3 regions of the Shimwellia blattae DSM 4481 genome follow, and region 3 is predicted to be linked to each of the others. Evidence: predicted binding sites of a transcription regulator. Region 3 holds the regulator's gene; each other region holds the start of a gene.
What was found. The regulator PurR, encoded in region 3, represses purine synthesis genes. The targets are predictions, from matches to a motif close to CANGCAAACGTTTGCNTG.
Positions count from the first base shown of each region.

Region 1 (4,426 bases), 540 kb from region 3:
GCCGCTGACCAGCAGCATCGGCTGTTGCGCCAGGCGGGCGATAGCGTCAACCGCGTACTGGCGCAGTGCCCGGTAGCCGCCTTCCACCAGCGGATAGTGAACGCCGTTTTCCGCCAGCCATTGCTGCACAATATGCGAGCGCATTCCGCCCCGGGCGCAGCACAGGTAGCCCTCCGGGTGGCGGGCGCAGAAATCCAGCCAACTGGCGATACGCGTGGCCCGGTAATCCCCCTGGACCAGCGAATGGCCCAGGGTCACGGCCTGCTGCTGGCCCTGCTGTTTATAGCAGCGCCCCACGGCGGCCCGCTCCTCGTCGGACATGAGCGGCAGGTTACGGGCACCCGGCAGGGCGCCCTGGGCGAACTCTACAGGGGCGCGCACATCAATAAGCGGTACTTGCGCCAGTAAGAGATGGTGATAGTCCCGGGTGTCCGGGCGTGCTGATAAATCCTGAACCATGAACAGACCTTGCCAAACCTGGCGTGCCGGAGCCGACAGGCTCCGGAAAATGAAGAGCGGAAATTTTACCGGGGGCCGGGGGCAGGATGCAACGATTAAACGGCGGGAAAACCCGCCGCAGAGGATTATTGCAGTTTCTGGCGCGCCCACTGGATGGCGCTGTGGTAGTCCGCCGGCAGCAGCGGCGTGAGCGCCTCAAGGGTGGCGCTTAACCGGTCGGTATCGGTGTCGTTCAGATTCAGGTGGCCCACTTTGCGCCCCGGGCGGACTTCTTTGTCATACCAGTGGAGGTTGACCAGGGGCAGTTTGAGCCAGTCGTAATTCACGGCGGTGCCAATCAGGTTAACCATCACGGACACGCCCTTCACCACCGGCGGGGGCAGGGGCAGGCCGAGGATCGCGCGCAGGTGCAGCTCAAACTGGCTGATGGAGGCACCGTTCTGGGTCCAGTGGCCGCTGTTGTGTACCCGGGGGGCCAGCTCGTTAATCAGCAGCCCGCCGGGTGTGATAAAGCACTCCATCGCCATCACGCCCACATAGTCCAGCTCATGCATGATGGCGCTGAGCATAGATTCAGCCTGCTGCTGCCGGGCAATATCAACCAGAGGAAACGCCACGCTTGCGCGCAGGATCCCGTCCTGATGCAGGTTGTGGGTCAGGGGGTAGAAGACCGTATGGCCGCTGCGGTCACGGGCACCCACCAGTGATACCTCGCCGGAGAAGTTAATTCCCTGCTCGACAATGCACTCCCCGTAGCAGTCTGCGGGTAACTGTGCGGTATCTGCGGGGCCCAGGCGCCACTGGCCGCGCCCGTCATAGCCACCGGTGCGGCGTTTCACAATAGCCAGCTCACCCAGGCGGGCAAAAATCTCCGGCCACTGTGCGGCGGAGGAAAGCGGCTGCCAGGGGGCGGTCGCCAGGCCGAGCTTATCAAACAGCTGTTTCTGGGTTAACCGGTCGGCGATTATCGGGAAAACGTCGCGGTTAACGAAGGCGTTATGTTGCGCCAGCTCCCGGGTGAGGGGGGTCTCTGGCCAGCGCTCGATCTCGGCGGTGATAACACTCTGCTTAAAGGGCACGGCCCCGGGCTCGGCATCCAGGCCAACCGGGTAAACGCTGATCCCCAGCGGCTCTCCGGCCTGGCGCAGCATCCGGCCAAGCTGGCCGTTACCAAGAACACACACCTGCATTATGCGCCCTCCCGCGGGTCCGGGTTGTTCAGCACGTCATCGGTCTGCTGCTGGCGCCAGGCGCTGAGGCGGGCCAGCAGTGCGCTATCGTGGGTGGCGAGGATCTGGGCTGCCAGCAGGGCGGCATTGGCGGCACCGGCTTTACCAATCGCCAGGGTGCCTACCGGGATCCCGCGCGGCATCTGCACAATGGAGTACAGACTGTCTACCCCGCTCAGGGCGGCGCTCTGTACCGGTACACCCAATACCGGCACCAGGGTTTTTGCCGCAATCATCCCCGGCAGATGGGCCGCACCGCCAGCGCCGGCAATGATCACCTGATAACCGTTGTCCCGGGCCTGTTCGGCGAAGCTGAACAGCTTATCCGGGGTGCGGTGGGCGGAAACCACTTCCGTATGGTAGGAAATATCAAGCAGATCGAGAATCTCTGCAGCAAATTGCATGGTGGCCCAGTCACTTCTGGAGCCCATCACAATGGCGATACGAGCCGGGGTCTGGTTGGCAGACATGGGTCTTAAAACTCCTGTGGATGTGCAAGCAAAACAACGTGGGCGTTGTTTTGAGAGAGCATGAGAATAGCACGTAAAACGGCCAGGGAAAACGGTTGCGTGGCGATGATCAGCGGGAAAAAGCCCTGATGGCTCTAAACCTGAAAAGGGAAAAACTGCAGCTCGGTATTCTGCGGGGTGACCTCGATAAGCGAGCCTTCCTGGTGCCAGGCCCCCAGCACAGCGCGCCAGGCGGGTTTGCCGTTAGCCTGCAGGGTGTGGATGGCCGGGCGGTGAGTATGGCCGTGGATCAGCCACTGCACCTGGTATTGCTCCATCACGGCCACTACGGCCCCGGGGTTGACGTCCATAATCCCAACGGACTTCTGGCTGTTGGCCGCCTGACTGTTGGCGCGCATGCGCGCGGCAATACGGCGGCGCAGGGCCAGTGGCAGGGCAAGAAACAGTCGCTGGATCCACGGGTTATGCACTTTTTTACGAAATGCCTGGTAGCCGGTATCGTCGGTACAGAGGGTGTCGCCGTGCATGATAAGCAGCTCCCGGCCATACAGATTCAGGCGCTGGACCTCCGGGAGCAGGATCATGCCGCTTTCCCGGGAAAAACGCCTGCCGACCAGGAAATCCCGGTTGCCGTGGATGAAATAGCAGGGCACACCGCTACTGACCAGGGCGTGAATAGCCCGGGCGATGGTCTGGTGGAGTGGGGTGAGGTTGTCGTCGCCTATCCAGGCTTCAAACAGATCCCCCAGAATGTAGAGCGCATCGGCGTTGCGGGCGCGCCCGGCCAGAAAACGCAGAAAACCGGCGGTGATCGCCGGTTCTTCTTCACACAGATGTAAATCTGCGATAAACAGCGTGGACACAGCTTATTCGCTGACGGTAACGCTTTCGATGATCACGTCATCTTTAGGCACATCCTGGTGCATGCCGCTGCGGCCAGTCGCAACCGCTTTGATCTTGTCGACCACATCCATACCTTCAACCACTTCGGCGAAGACACAGTAGCCCCAGCCCTGGAGGCTTTCACCGCTGAAGTTCAGGAAGTCGTTATCCACCACGTTGATAAAGAACTGGGCAGTTGCAGAGTGCGGTGCCTGGGTACGGGCCATTGCCAGCGTACCGCGGGTGTTCTTCAGGCCGTTGTTGGCTTCGTTCTGGATAGCGTCTTTGGTCTCTTTCTGCTTCATTCCCGGTTCAAAACCGCCGCCCTGGACCATAAAACCATTGATCACACGGTGGAAAATGGTGTTGTTGTAAAAACCTTCGCGGCAGTAATCCAGGAAGTTTTTAACGGTAATCGGCGCTTCTTTATCGAAAGTTTTAATGACGATATCGCCGTGGTTGGTATGAAAAGTAACCATGTTTGCATCCTGTTGGGTTAACAATTGCCCGGGCCCGCGATGGCAGGCCAGCGTAGCTGGTTTTATAACACATCTTGCCCACCCTGATCATCTTGCAAAACATGGCCCGGAAACAGATTTATGGGTTAAGATATTCGCTTAAATTTGTTTATGACCACACACAGACACGGAACACTCTGATGTTAAAAATCTTCAATACACTCAGCCGCCAGAAAGAAGAATTTAAACCCATTCATGCCGGAGAAGTTGGCATGTACGTGTGTGGTATCACCGTTTACGATCTCTGTCATATCGGCCACGGACGTACTTTTGTCGCTTTTGATGTGGTGACCCGCTATCTGCGCTTCCTCGGTTACCGGCTTAAATATGTGCGCAACATTACCGACATTGACGACAAAATCATCCGCCGCGCCAGTGAGAATGGCGAAGCCTTTACCGATCTGGTGGATCGGATGATCGGTGAAATGCACAAAGATTTCGCCGCGCTGAATATCCTGCCCCCGGACAGCGAACCGCGCGCGACCCACCATATTCACGAAATTATTGAGATCACCGAACAGCTGATTGCCCGTGGCCACGCCTATGTGGCGGACAATGGCGATGTGATGTTCTCCGTGCCGACCGATCCGGGCTATGGTGTCCTCTCCCGCCAGGATCTGGAGCAGCTCCAGGCCGGTGCCCGGGTAGAGGTAGCGGATGTTAAGCGCAACCCGATGGACTTCGTCCTCTGGAAAATGTCCAAACCTGGCGAGCCGAGCTGGACATCACCGTGGGGAGAAGGGCGCCCGGGCTGGCATATTGAATGCTCCGCCATGAACTGCAAACAGCTGGGCAATCACTTTGATATTCACGGCGGCGGCTCGGATCTGATGTTCCCGCACCATGAAAACGAAATCGCCCAGTCTAC
Region 1 is NC_017910.1:2,892,752-2,897,177, reverse strand. Features, by position in the region: gene mnmH (tRNA 2-selenouridine(34) synthase MnmH) at 1-459, opposite strand, end outside; gene purK (5-(carboxyamino)imidazole ribonucleotide synthase) at 585-1,652, opposite strand; gene purE (5-(carboxyamino)imidazole ribonucleotide mutase) at 1,649-2,158, opposite strand; gene lpxH (UDP-2,3-diacylglucosamine diphosphatase) at 2,293-3,021, opposite strand; gene ppiB (peptidylprolyl isomerase B) at 3,025-3,519, opposite strand; gene cysS (cysteine--tRNA ligase) at 3,699-4,426, shown strand, end outside.
Region 1: purE (5-(carboxyamino)imidazole ribonucleotide mutase) is a predicted target of PurR. The motif match lies at 2,243-2,260, and genes of this name have one in related genera.

Region 2 (4,426 bases), 1.5 Mb from region 3:
TCTAGACGAAGGGGACACTGTAGTCTCGTTCGCAAGACGCCTTGCTTCTCTACTTTCATCAGACAATCTGTGTGAGCACTAAAAGGTTGTATCTTTAAGGTAAGGAGGTGATCCAACCGCAGGTTCCCCTACGGTTACCTTGTTACGACTTCACCCCAGTCATGAATCACAAAGTGGTAAGCGCCCTCCCGAAGGTTAAGCTACCTACTTCTTTTGCAACCCACTCCCATGGTGTGACGGGCGGTGTGTACAAGGCCCGGGAACGTATTCACCGTGGCATTCTGATCCACGATTACTAGCGATTCCGACTTCATGGAGTCGAGTTGCAGACTCCAATCCGGACTACGACGCACTTTATGAGATCCGCTTGCTCTCGCGAGGTCGCTTCTCTTTGTATGCGCCATTGTAGCACGTGTGTAGCCCTGGTCGTAAGGGCCATGATGACTTGACGTCATCCCCACCTTCCTCCAGTTTATCACTGGCAGTCTCCCCTGAGTTCCCACCCGAAGTGCTGGCAACAGAGGATAGGGGTTGCGCTCGTTGCGGGACTTAACCCAACATTTCACAACACGAGCTGACGACAGCCATGCAGCACCTGTCTCATAGCTCCCGAAGGCACCAAGGCATCTCTGCCAAGTTCTATGGATGTCAAGACCAGGTAAGGTTCTTCGCGTTGCATCGAATTAAACCACATGCTCCACCGCTTGTGCGGGCCCCCGTCAATTCATTTGAGTTTTAACCTTGCGGCCGTACTCCCCAGGCGGTCAACTTAACGCGTTAGCTCCGGAAGCCACGGTTCAAGACCACAACTTCCAAGTTGACATCGTTTACGGCGTGGACTACCAGGGTATCTAATCCTGTTTGCTCCCCACGCTTTCGCACCTGAGCGTCAGTCTTCGTCCAGGGGGCCGCCTTCGCCACCGGTATTCCTCCAGATCTCTACGCATTTCACCGCTACACCTGGAATTCTACCCCCCTCTACGAGACTCAAGCTGACCAGTTTCAAATGCAGTTCCCAGGTTAAGCCCGGGGATTTCACATCTGACTTAATCAACCGCCTGCGTGCGCTTTACGCCCAGTAATTCCGATTAACGCTTGCACCCTCCGTATTACCGCGGCTGCTGGCACGGAGTTAGCCGGTGCTTCTTCTGCGGGTAACGTCAATGACTAAGGTTATTAACCTTAATCCCTTCCTCCCCGCTGAAAGTACTTTACAACCCGAAGGCCTTCTTCATACACGCGGCATGGCTGCATCAGGCTTGCGCCCATTGTGCAATATTCCCCACTGCTGCCTCCCGTAGGAGTCTGGACCGTGTCTCAGTTCCAGTGTGGCTGGTCATCCTCTCAGACCAGCTAGGGATCGTCGCCTAGGTGAGCCGTTACCCCACCTACTAGCTAATCCCATCTGGGCACATCCGATGGTATGAGGCCCGAAGGTCCCCCACTTTGGTCTTGCGACATTATGCGGTATTAGCTACCGTTTCCAGTAGTTATCCCCCTCCATCAGGCAGTTTCCCAGACATTACTCACCCGTCCGCCACTCGTCAGCGAATCAGCAAGCTGATTCCTGTTACCGTTCGACTTGCATGTGTTAAGCCTGCCGCCAGCGTTCAATCTGAGCCATGATCAAACTCTTCAATTCAAAGTTTGATGCTCAAAGAATTAAACTGTTTATTCGTAATGAATTAACTGTTAGTCACTCTTGAGACTTGATAATCATTTTTCGTCTTGCGACGTTAAGATATCAGTGCCTTAGAGTGCCCACACAGATTGTCTGATAAATTGTTAAAGAGCAGTGCGACGCGCTTAGCGCTCTGTCGCGAGGTGGCGTATGTTACGCTTTCCTTTTTCAGAGTCAACCGTTATTTTCAGGCTTTCTCTTCAATCTTCACCGCTGTTTGCCGTGATGTCTGTCACAGCTGCCGTGTCGATGGAGGCGCATTATAGGGAGTTCTGCGCCGCCTGCAACAGAAAGATTGCACAAAAATGACTGACTGCTGCATTCCCCAGCAAAACCCCGCTTTATACCCGTTTATGCACTGTTTTATCCACAGGGATAGCCCGTTTTTATCATTAACGGAGAAACAGAAAAATTCGCGAGCGTTACGCAAACGTTTTCGTTACAATGCGCTCACTGATAAGAATGCCCCTTTCGGGGCGTTAGCTGAGTTTTTATCGGTAAAAACTCAGCTAACGCTCTCTGTAATGTTCAAATCCCGGGGATTTAATACCATGCAACAACGTCGTCCAGTCCGCCGCGCGCTGCTCAGTGTTTCTGACAAAGCCGGTATCGTCGAATTTGCTCAGGCGCTCTCCCAACGCGGCGTTGAGCTGCTCTCCACCGGCGGTACTGCCCGCCTGCTGGCAGATGCTGGCCTGCCTGTTACCGAAGTGTCTGACTACACCGGCTTCCCGGAAATGATGGACGGACGCGTCAAAACCCTGCACCCGAAAGTGCATGGCGGCATTCTCGGCCGCCGTGGCCAGGATGACGACATCATGGCGCAGCACGCTATCTCCCCTATTGATATGGTTGTGGTCAACCTCTACCCCTTCGCCCAGACCGTTGCCCGCCCGGGCTGCTCCCTGGAAGATGCGGTTGAGAATATCGATATCGGCGGGCCTACCATGGTGCGCTCCGCCGCCAAGAACCATAAAGATGTGGCCATTGTGGTCAAGAGCAGTGACTACAACGCCATTATTAAAGAGATGGATGCCAACGACGGTTCCCTGACGCTGGAAACCCGTTTTGATCTCGCCATCAAAGCCTTCGAACATACCGCCGCCTACGACAGCATGATCGCCAACTACTTTGGCCGTATGGTGCCGCCGTACCACGGGGATACCAGCGATGTTTCCGGCTACTTCCCGCGTACCCTGAACCTGAACTTTATTAAGAAGCAGGATATGCGCTACGGCGAGAACAGCCACCAGCAGGCCGCCTTCTATATTGAAGAGCAGGTTCAGGAAGCCTCCGTTGCCACGGCAGAGCAGTTGCAGGGCAAGGCGCTCTCCTACAACAACATTGCCGATACCGATGCGGCGCTGGAATGTGTCAAAGAGTTTGATCAGCCCGCCTGCGTGATAGTCAAACACGCCAACCCGTGCGGTGTGGCGGTAGACGGCTCCATTCTGGACGCCTATAACCGCGCCTGGAAGACCGATCCGACCTCTGCTTTCGGCGGCATTATTGCCTTTAACCGCGAGCTGGATGCCGAAACCGCCCAGGCCATCGTCTCGCGCCAGTTTGTGGAAGTGATTATTGCCCCGTCCGTTAGTGAAGAGGCGCTGAAAATTACCGCCACCAAACAAAACGTGCGCGTGCTGCGCTGTGGTGAATGGCAGCAGCGGGTGCCGGGCCTGGATTTCAAACGGGTGAATGGCGGCCTGCTGGTTCAGGAGCGCGATCTGGGTATGGTCAGCGCAGAGGAGCTGCACGTGGTCACCAAACGCCAGCCTACCGCGCAGGAGCTGCGTGATGCCCTGTTCTGCTGGAAGGTGGCGAAGTTCGTGAAATCTAACGCCATCGTCTACGCCAAAGAGAATATGACCATCGGCATTGGCGCCGGCCAGATGAGCCGGGTCTACTCGGCTAAAATTGCCGGAATCAAAGCCGCGGATGAAGGCCTGGAAGTGAAAGGCTCGGCCATGGCTTCTGACGCCTTCTTCCCGTTCCGTGACGGTATCGACGCGGCCGCAGAAGTGGGCGTGACCTGTGTTATTCAGCCGGGTGGCTCCATTCGTGATGAAGAAGTGATTGCCGCGGCCGACGAGCACGGCATTGCCATGATCTTCACCAGTATGCGCCACTTCCGCCATTAATCAGGGAGCGACACCATGAAAGTATTAGTTATTGGTAACGGCGGGCGGGAGCACGCCCTGGCCTGGAAAGCCGCCCGCTCCCCTCTGGTAAAAACGGTGTTTGTCGCGCCGGGTAACGCCGGTACGGCGCTGGAGCCGGCACTGCGCAATGTGGATATCAGCCCGACAGATATTCCGGCCCTGCTGGATTTCGCCCGTCAGGAAAAGGTTGATTTAACCATCGTCGGGCCGGAAGCCCCGCTGGTCATCGGCCTGGTGGATGCATTCCGTGACGCAGGCCTGACCATCTTCGGCCCCACCCGGGGAGCCGCCCAGCTGGAAGGCTCCAAAGCCTTTACCAAAGATTTTCTGGCCCGCCACAATATCCCGACGGCGGAATACCAGAACTTCACCGACATCGAGCCTGCCCTTGCGTACCTGCGCGAGAAAGGCGCGCCGATCGTTATCAAGGCCGATGGCCTGGCCGCCGGTAAAGGGGTTATCGTGGCGATGACCCTCCAGGAGGCGGAAGCCGCCGTCCGGGATATGCTGGCGGGCAATGCCTTTGGTGATGCGGGCCACCGCATTGTGATTGAGGAGTTCCTCGACGGCGAAGAAGCGAGCT
Region 2 is NC_017910.1:3,832,307-3,836,732, forward strand. Features, by position in the region: tRNA gene EBL_RS17925 (tRNA-Glu) at 1-16, opposite strand, end outside; rRNA gene EBL_RS17930 (16S ribosomal RNA) at 101-1,642, opposite strand; gene purH (bifunctional phosphoribosylaminoimidazolecarboxamide formyltransferase/IMP cyclohydrolase) at 2,233-3,822, shown strand; gene purD (phosphoribosylamine--glycine ligase) at 3,838-4,426, shown strand, end outside.
Region 2: purH (bifunctional phosphoribosylaminoimidazolecarboxamide formyltransferase/IMP cyclohydrolase) is a predicted target of PurR. The motif match lies at 2,105-2,122, and genes of this name have one in related genera.

Region 3 (4,426 bases):
TAACAGGGCGAATATTCCCTGCCATGCGAAGTGGTTCAGGATCCAGCTTCCCAGCAGGGGGGCCAGCGCCGGGGAGAGCCCCACCAGCGGCATAATGGTGGCGAAGACCTGGTTGGCTTTCTGGGGGGGATAGCTGTCGGCCACCAGGGCCTGCCAGCTGACGGTGGCTGCGCACACGCCCACGGCCTGAATAAACCGCAGCCCCAGCATCAGCCGGGCATCTTCAACCCACAGCATGCCGAGGCAGCCAAGGGCGAAGATCCCAAGCCCCAGAATCAGCACCGGTTTGCGCCCGAAGTGGTCAGACAGGGGGCCCCACATCAGCTGGGCGATGGCAAAACCGGCAAGAAACACACTCAGACTGGTGCTGATGGCCGCCGCGCTGGTGCCCAGGTATTGCTGCATGGCGGAAAACGCAGGCAGGTACATATCGGTAGCCAGAAAGCCCAGCACGCTCAGGCCGGCCAGCCAGGCCAGAAATCCTTTTGATGGTTGCATAGCACACTCTTCGGTCGAATTATTTTCAGTCGCCCGGAGTGTAAGGAGTGCAACCCGGCTTGTGAAACGCTAATATTTGCCAGCTCCATTCAAAAATTTTCAAGGCAAATTATGTGGTCAGAATACGCGCTGGAAGTGGTGGATGCAGTCGCCCGTAATGGCAGCTTTAGCGCAGCTGCTCAGGAGCTGCACCGGGTGCCTTCGGCCATCAGTTATACGGTCCGGCAACTGGAAGAGTGGCTGGCCGTGCCGCTGTTTATTCGCCGCCACCGGGATGTGGAACTCACCCCTGCGGGGCGCTATTTCCTGCAGGAAGGGCGCGGCGTTATCAAAAAAATGATTGCCACCCGCCAGCAGTGCCAGCAGATAGCCAACGGCTGGCGTGGTCAGCTGGCGATTGCGGTGGATAACATTGTCCGCCCGGCGCGCACCAGCCAGCTGGTGTGTGATTTCTACCGCCACTTTCCTGATGTGGAGCTGCTGGTCTCTCTGGAGGTGTTTAACGGGGTATGGGATGCGCTGGCAGATGGCCGGGTTGAGGCGGCCATTGGCGCGACCCGGGCCATCCCCGTGGGGGGGCGCTATGCCTTCCGGGATATGGGTATGCTGCGCTGGCACTGTGTGGTCGCCAGCCACCACCCGCTGGCCCAGGTCACCACGCGCCTGGGGGACGACACCCTGCGCAACTGGCCTTCACTGGTGCTGGAAGATACCTCCCGCTCCCTGCCCAAACGCACCACCTGGCTGCTGGATAACCAGCGGCGGCTGGTGGCGCCGGACTGGGCCGCCGGGGTGGCCTGTATCAGTGACGGGTTATGTATTGGTATGGTCCCGGAGCATATTGCCGCCCCCCGGGTGAACAGCGGGGAGTGGCGGATACTGACGCTGGAAAATCCCTTCCCGGATGCGGCCTGCTGCCTCACCTGGCAACAACAGGAGTCGTCACCGGCCCTGAGCTGGCTGCTGGAGTATCTGGGGGACAGCGCCACCCTGAATCAGGAGTGGCTGCGGGTGCCGGAAGAACCGGCACCGACGGGGGATTAACGGCGATAATCGAGGAACGGGCCATCGGCCACTGAACGGCGCTCCACCAGACGGGGGTGCACCTCGATGGTTCTGGAGTCTTCGCGCTTATTAATGATGCGATCGAGCAGCATATTAAAGGCCGTCTCCCCCAGGGAATCTTTCGGCTGGTGGACCGTGGTCAGCGCCGGGGTAAAGTAGCGGGAGTGGCGGATATTATCGTACCCGATCACTGAAATATCCTGCGGCACGCGCAGGCCCATTTCATCCGCGGCACAGATAGCCCCCATGGCCATAGCGTCGCCGCCACAGAAAACCGCCGTCGGGCGCTGGGATGAGGCCAGCAACTGCTGCATGGCCCGGTAGCCGGACTCCGGCTCAAAGTCGCCCTGGACAATCCAGTGTTCCGGCAGGGTGATCAGCGCCTCTTCCAGGGCTTTACGGAACCCGGCCAGCCTGCCGGCCCCGGTATTGCGCTCCAGGGGCCCGGGAATAACCCCGATCTCCCGGTGGCCGCGCTCAATCAGATAGCGCCCGGCGATATAACCGCCCTGGAAGGCGTTATCAATCACGGAGTCGGTAAAATCGGCTTTGGCTTCGCCCCAGTCCATGACCACCATCGGAATATGGCGATACTCCTCCAGCATGGCGAGCAGTGACTGGGGATATTCTGAACACATAACCATCAGGCCATCGACCCGTTTCTGAGCCATCATGGACAAATAGGCGCGCTGTTTTTCCTGGTTATTCCAGGCGTTGCCGAGGATCAGCGTATAGCCGCGGGCAAAACAGTTTTTTTCTACCGCTTCAATGATCTCAGCAAAGTAGGGCGCTTCACTGCTGGTGGCCAGCAGACCGATCGATTTCGTGTGATTCACCTTCAGGCTACGGGCGACGGCGCTGGGTGAGTAATGTAGCTCTTTAATGGCTGCCCATACCGCGTTGCGTGTCTCTTCCGCAACAAACCGGGTTTTGTTAATCACATGTGATACGGTTGTGGTGGAAACGTTTGCGCGTTTCGCCACATCTTTAATTGTCGCCATGAAGTATTACTCCGGCCCCTGTCCTGACCCGTTGAAAAGTAGCCGGGTAATCGTTTGCGTTTCCTTAGCGGATGCCGCAACTCTCTGGTTGGGCCGGGCCGGGGAAGTCAACGCAAAAATGCGAAAGGGCGTAAATAGATAGTTCGTCATAAATTAGCGGGGGATTGTGGACGATCCTGGCTAAAAGGGGAAGAGGGAAAATGCAGTTTAGTGAAAAATCAGGTAATATTTTTAACGATTACCGCGATAAATAACTCACCCGTCTCCCCCCGGGGAGCAAAAGGAGCAAGAGATGAGCACAGAGCTGAGATACGCATTAGTGACGACGGTGGTCGCACTGGGGCTGATTGTCGCCGCAGCATTCACCGCTATTCTGCACTAAATTGCGCAACAGGCCGCGGCACACCGGTAACAGGTGCCGCGCTTCCTGGCGGTTTTGCGCAACACCCGCACCGGATTTTTCCTGACTGAGCAATACTCTTTTCCATAAATGCGGCTTTTTCTTCAGGTCATCTGCTGAGATGATGCTGAACAGTTTTTTAACATCTGGGATTTATCACTGTCTATCCGGGGTTTTCACGGCGAGCGTTGCTGTCCGGCAATGGCTGTCTCCCCCTGACCGGAGTTATTCATGAAAATTAATTTTCCACTTCTGGCGCTGGCTATTGGCGCTTTTGGTATCGGCACCACTGAGTTTTCCCCCATGGGGCTGTTACCGGTCATCGCCCAGGGCGTTGGGGTGTCTATCCCTACGGCGGGTATGCTTATCAGCGCTTATGCCATCGGGGTTATGGTGGGTGCACCGCTGATGACACTGCTGCTGGCCCAGCGCGGCAGGCGTAATGCCCTGCTGTTGCTGATGGCTATCTTCACCCTTGGTAATGTGTTGTCGGCGCTGTCGCCCGGCTACGCCACGCTGATGGTGTCCAGAATAATCACCAGCCTGAACCACGGGGCATTCTTTGGTCTGGGGTCTGTGGTGGCGGCAAGCCTGGTGGCAAAAGAGAAGCAGGCCAGTGCGGTTGCCACCATGTTTATGGGGCTGACGATTGCCAATATTGGCGGGGTCCCGGCGGCCACCTGGATGGGGAATGTGATTGGCTGGCGCATGTCGTTTCTGGCGACCGCAGGGCTGGGGCTGGTGGCGATGTTAAGCCTTTACCTCTCCCTGCCTGCCGGTGGTGCCGGGCAGCGGCCGGATGTGAAAAGTGAGCTGGCTGTACTGATGCGCCCGCAGGTGCTCAGCGCGTTACTGACCACGGTACTGGGGGCCGGGGCGATGTTTACCCTCTATACCTATATCGCGCCGGTGCTGGGGACCATTACCCACGCCTCTGCCGGGTTTGTTACTGCGATGCTGGTGCTGATCGGTGTTGGCTTCTCCCTCGGGAACTATCTTGGCGGGCGGCTGGCGGATCGTTCGGTAACCGGAACGCTGAAAGGCTTCCTGCTGCTGCTGATGGTTATCATGCTGGCGATCCCGTGGCTGGCGCGCAGTGAAGTCGGGGCCGCCGTGGCGATGGTTATCTGGGGGGCGGCAACCTTTGCGGTAGTGCCACCGTTGCAGATGCGCGTGATGCGCGTTGCCAGTGAAGCGCCCGGGTTGTCCTCTTCGGTGAATATTGGGGCTTTTAATCTGGGTAATGCGCTGGGGGCCGCCGCAGGCGGGGCGGTGATTTCCGGCGGGCTGGGTTACAGCATGGTGCCGGTTGCCGGGGCGATGATTGCCGCTGCCGGGTTGTTACTGGTAGTGATGGCCGCCCGGCCCGGTGCGCAGCCGGTATGTGAAGCGGAATAAGTGCCACTCAGGCAAATAAAAACGGAGAGCCCAGGCTCTCCGTTTTGCTGTCAGCCGGTCAGAC
Region 3 is NC_017910.1:2,347,800-2,352,225, reverse strand. Features, by position in the region: gene punC (purine nucleoside transporter PunC) at 1-498, opposite strand, end outside; gene punR (DNA-binding transcriptional activator PunR) at 610-1,542, shown strand; gene purR (HTH-type transcriptional repressor PurR) at 1,539-2,564, opposite strand; gene cydH (cytochrome bd-I oxidase subunit CydH) at 2,857-2,946, shown strand; gene EBL_RS11075 (MFS transporter) at 3,196-4,362, shown strand.